2 regions of the Streptacidiphilus jeojiensis genome follow, and region 1 is predicted to be linked to the other one. Evidence: riboswitches for the same ligand, from Rfam matches in the RefSeq annotation. Region 1 holds a riboswitch; the other holds the start of a gene.
What was found. A riboswitch is a leader RNA that binds a small molecule or an ion and turns the genes downstream of it on or off. The one in region 1 is predicted to bind glycine.
Positions count from the first base shown of each region.

Region 2: linked by a shared signal. The riboswitch ahead of gcvT (glycine cleavage system aminomethyltransferase GcvT) and the one ahead of gcvP (aminomethyl-transferring glycine dehydrogenase) in region 1 are both predicted to bind glycine.

Region 1 covers NZ_JBEUKS010000023.1:59,314-61,697, reverse strand. The annotation lists gene ABUW04_RS39000 (PRC and DUF2382 domain-containing protein) at 1-846, opposite strand, end outside; glycine riboswitch at 1,006-1,097, shown strand; glycine riboswitch at 1,098-1,201, shown strand; gene gcvP (aminomethyl-transferring glycine dehydrogenase) at 1,255-2,384, shown strand, end outside.
Region 2 covers NZ_JBEUKS010000008.1:152,788-155,171, forward strand. The annotation lists gene ABUW04_RS22945 (enhanced serine sensitivity protein SseB) at 1-683, opposite strand, end outside; glycine riboswitch at 786-889, shown strand; gene gcvT (glycine cleavage system aminomethyltransferase GcvT) at 1,050-2,168, shown strand; gene gcvH (glycine cleavage system protein GcvH) at 2,234-2,384, shown strand, end outside.

The DNA of each region.
Region 1 (2,384 bases):
CTTGCCGAGGACGCGCCACTCGGTGGAGATGTCCAGCCGCTCCTCGCGGCAGACGAACTCGATCGGCTCCGGGACGCCGGCCTGGGCGGCGCGGGTCGCGGCCGCCGCGGTGCCCGGCAGCGGACCGGTGAGCGGGTCCGGCTGGTCGGCGCGCTGGTCCGTCTTCTGCAGCGACGGGGCCGGCTCGGCGGGGACCGAGGGCCGGGCCGCGGCGGCACCGGCCGCACCGGTCGCTGCGGCGGTCGGCGGGACCGAGGCGGTCTGGGCCGGCGGCGGGGCCATGAACGCGGCGGTGCGGCTGGTGTCGGCGGTGGGGGTGGACCCGGTCGCCGTGGTGGTGGCCGCGGCGGCTGCGGCGGCCGTCACCACCGGCATGGCCTGCGTGGCCGCGGGCGCGGCGGGGGGCACGACCGGAGAGGCCGGAGCAGTGGGAGTCGCCGGGGCGGTGGGAGCCGCAGCCGCGGGGGCCGGGTCCTTGGCGCCGCCGGAACCGGAGCCGGAGCCGCTGCCCGAACCACTGCCGCTGCCGCCACCGGGGACCTCCAGGCCGTAGTAGCGGTAGAGCTGTAGTTCCTGCTCCGGCGAGAGGTGCTGGCCCACGCCGAAGTCCGGGGAGTCCTTCACCTGGGACTTGTCGTAGGGGATCCGCAGCTCGTCGCTGACGAACTCGCTGGTGGCCAGCGGCACGAAGGCGTCCCGACCGAACAGCCCGGTGCGGACCGCGGCCCACTCCGGCTTGCCCGTCGCGTCGTCGAGGTACACCTCGTCCACGGTGCCGATCTTGTCGCCGTTGCGGTCAACGGCCTTGTGGCCGATCAGGTCCCTGGGGTCGATCTCGGTCTGCACGGGCGCGTCCACTCCTCGCGGCGGAAAGATGACATATGCGATCAACTCATACGAAAAGGCATAAAGATCGATTTGTCGAATGCCTACCGCCGTTACGGGTGTGTCACTGCTCCATTCGATGCACCCGGGGATCACGCTGATAGGCTGACGGCGACCGGTCGAGTGCGCGCGGGAGAGACCGTGCACCTCTGCGGCGCCGAAGGAGCAACTCCTCCCCGGAAACTCTCAGGCATCCGTACCGCGCGCGCGAGGTCACTCTGGAAAGCGGGGCCCGTCCGTGAGGGTCCACACCGACGGTGAAAGCCGGCTGTCCCTGGCCGGTGAAGCTCTCAGGTTCCATGACAGAGGGGGAGGTCGTCCCGGCACGCCCATCGTGCCAACCGGGTCCGACCAGGAGGCTCTCCCGCCATGACGTCCCCCTTCCACGAGCGGCCCTTCGAGCAGCGCCATATCGGTCCCGACGCCGACGCGCAGGCCAAGATGCTGGCCCAGGTCGGCTACAGCAGCCTGGACGAGCTCACCTCCGCCGCCGTCCCCGCGGCGATCCGCAGCCTGGAGGCGCTGGACCTGCCGGGTGCCCGCTCCGAGGCCGAGGTGCTGGCCGAGCTGCGGGCGCTGGCCGGCCGCAACCAGGTGCTGCGCCCGATGATCGGCCTGGGCTACCACGGCACCTTCACCCCGCCGGTGATCCTGCGCAACGTGCTGGAGAACCCCTCCTGGTACACCGCCTACACCCCCTACCAGCCGGAGATCTCCCAGGGCCGGCTGGAGGCGCTGATCAACTTCCAGACCGTGGTGTCCGACCTCACCGGGCTGCCCACCTCGGGCGCCTCGCTGCTGGACGAGGGCACCGCCGCCGCCGAGGCCGTGGCGCTGGCCCGCCGGGTCGGCAAGGTCAAGGGCGGCGTCTTCGTCATCGACGCCGACGCCCTGCCGCAGACCATCGCGGTGATCCGGACCCGCTGCGAGCCCACCGGCGTGGAGACCGTGGTCGCCGACCTCAGCGAGGGCATTCCGGCGGAGGTCGCCGAGCGCGGCGTCTTCGGCGTGCTGCTGCAGTACCCGGGCGCCTCGGGGGCCGTCCGCGACCTGGCGCCGGTGATCGAGCAGGCCCACGGTCTGGGCGCGGTCGTAGCTGTCGCCGCCGACCTGCTGGCGCTGACCCTGATCGCCTCGCCCGGCTCGCTCGGCGCCGACATCGCCATCGGCACCACCCAGCGCTTCGGCGTCCCGATGGGCTTCGGCGGCCCGCACGCCGGCTACATGTCGGTGCGCGCCGAGTACGCCCGCAGCCTGCCCGGACGCCTGGTCGGCGTCTCCGTCGACGCCGACGGCAACCGCGCCTACCGGCTGGCGCTGCAGACCCGCGAGCAGCACATCCGCCGCGAGAAGGCCACCAGCAACATCTGCACCGCGCAGGTGCTGCTCGCCGTGATGGCGTCGATGTACGCGGTCTACCACGGCCCGGACGGGCTGAAGGAGATCGCGCTGCGCACCCACCGCTACGCCGCCGCGCTGGCGCAGGGTCTGCAGCAGGG
Region 2 (2,384 bases), on a different contig from region 1:
GGCAGCGGGGCGCGGCCCAGGGCCAGGCCCAGCCCCTGGGTCACCGCCGCCTGGTCCTCCGGCTGCCAGCGGTCCAGCTCCACCCCGACGAACAGCTTCTCCTGGTCGGCCTCGACCCGGGCCAGCACCCGACGGGCCGTCAGCACGACCGGTACCCGGGCGAGTTCGTCCACCACGGCGGCCAGGAACTCCACCGGCTCCTCGTACGGCTCCGGGACCCGCAGCCCGACCCGCGCGCCGCGCTCCTCGGCCGAGCCCTCCCCGGAGGGGCCGTCGGCCGCCCGTCCGCACAGCTCGGCGACCCCGGCCGCCGGGACCGGCATGCCGACCGCGCCCTCAGGGTTGACCACGATGCCGACGCCCAGCGGCATCCCCTGGGCCAGCTCGCGCACCGGCGCGACGGTGAAGGACATCGGCCCGGCGACCCGGCGCAGCTGCTCCTCCGAGCTGAACACCGGGACGAAGGGCTGCCCGGCCAGCTCGGTGGTCGGCAGCTCCAGGGTCCCCGCGTCGTAGCCGCCGCCACCCGGCAGCGGCACCCAGACGACGGAGCGGCGCAGCACCTCGACCACCCTCGGGGTGGCGCCGGGGTCGCCCACGGCGGCGGCCAGCACCCGCTCCAGGTCGTTCGCCGGCCAGCCCGGCTGCGGGCCGTCCGGCTGCGGGGGGATGGCCGGGTGCATCTGCGGGTACCGCCGTTCTCCGTCACACTGTCGTCTGGCCGACACAGTAGCGGGCCGGGACGTGCCATGATGAGCGCGACCAACAACTCCACACCGGCCGTTCGAACCCGCGCGGGAGAGCCAGGCCGTACCCCAGGGTGCGCAGCCGGCGCCGAAGGAGCAAGCCCTCCCCGGAATCTCTCAGGCACCCATACCGCACGGGCTAGGCACATCTGGAAAGCGGTCCGCCACTGGCGGACCCACCAACGGTGCAAGCCGCTGTCCCCTCCTCCTATCGGTGGGCGACACGGTGAAGCTCTCAGGTCGCAGCGACAGAGGGGGAGCCCCTGCCGCAGCATGTCCTTGAGAGCTATCAGGAGAGTGTCCATGACCCTGCGATACACCGCGCTGGACCAGGTCCACCGCGCCCTCGGCGCCACCATGACCGACTTCGCCGGCTGGGACATGCCGCTGCGCTACGGCAGCGAGCGCGAGGAGCACAACGCCGTCCGCACCCGGGCCGGCCTGTTCGACCTCTCCCACATGGGGGAGATCGCCGTGACCGGCCCGCAGGCCGGGGAACTGCTGGACCACGCGCTGGTCGGCTTCGTCTCGGCACTGGCCGTGAACAAGGCCCGCTACACCATGATCTGCGCGGCCGACGGCGGCATCCTGGACGACCTGATCGTCTACCGCACCGGCGAGGCGGAGTTCCTGGTCGTCGCCAACGCCTCCAACGCCCAGCTGGTGCTGGACGAGCTGACGGCGCGCGCCGAGGGCTTCGACGCCGAGGTGCGCGACGACCGCGACGCCTACGCGCTGATCGCGATCCAGGGCCCGGAGGCGACCGCGATCCTGGCCCCGCTGACCGACGCCGACCTGCCGGCGCTGAAGTACTACACCTCGCTGCCCGCCACCGTGGCCGGCCGCCCGGCGCTGCTGGCCCGCACCGGCTACACCGGCGAGGACGGCTTCGAGCTGTTCGTGGCCCCCGGCGACGCCGAGCCGCTGTGGAACGCACTGTCCGAGGCGGGCGCGGCCAAGGGCCTGGTGCCCTGCGGGCTGTCCTGCCGGGACACCCTGCGGCTGGAGGCCGGGATGCCGCTGTACGGGCACGAGCTCAGCACCGAGCTGACCCCGTTCGACGCCGGCCTGGGCCGGGTGGTCCGCTTCGACAAGACCACCAACGGCGGCGCCTTCGTCGGCCGCGAGGCCCTGGAGAAGGCGGCCGAGCTGGCCGCCACCCACCCGCCGCGGGTCCGGGTCGGCCTGGTCTCCCCCGGCCGCCGGGTGCCCCGGGCCGGGATGCCGGTGGTGTCGGGCGACGGCACGGTCATCGGCAGCATCACCTCCGGCGCCCCCTCCCCCACCCTGGGGAAGCCGATCGCGATGGCGTACGTGGACGCCGCGCACGCCGCCCCCGGGACCGCGGTGGCCGTGGACGTCCGCGGCACGCACGAGCCGGTCGAGGTCGTCGAGCTGCCGTTCTACACGCGCGCCCGATAGCCGCCGCCGTCTTCCTGTACGGACCCGTTTCGCCCTCCCCTTCCTCATCCTGGAGAATCGCAGCCATGAGCAACCCCCAGCACCTCACCTACAGCAAGGAACACGAGTGGCTGACGGCCGTCGAGGACGGCGTGGCCACCGTGGGAATCACCGCGTTCGCCGCCGACGCGCTCGGTGACGTCGTCTACGTGCAGCTCCCCGAGGTCGGCCAGACCG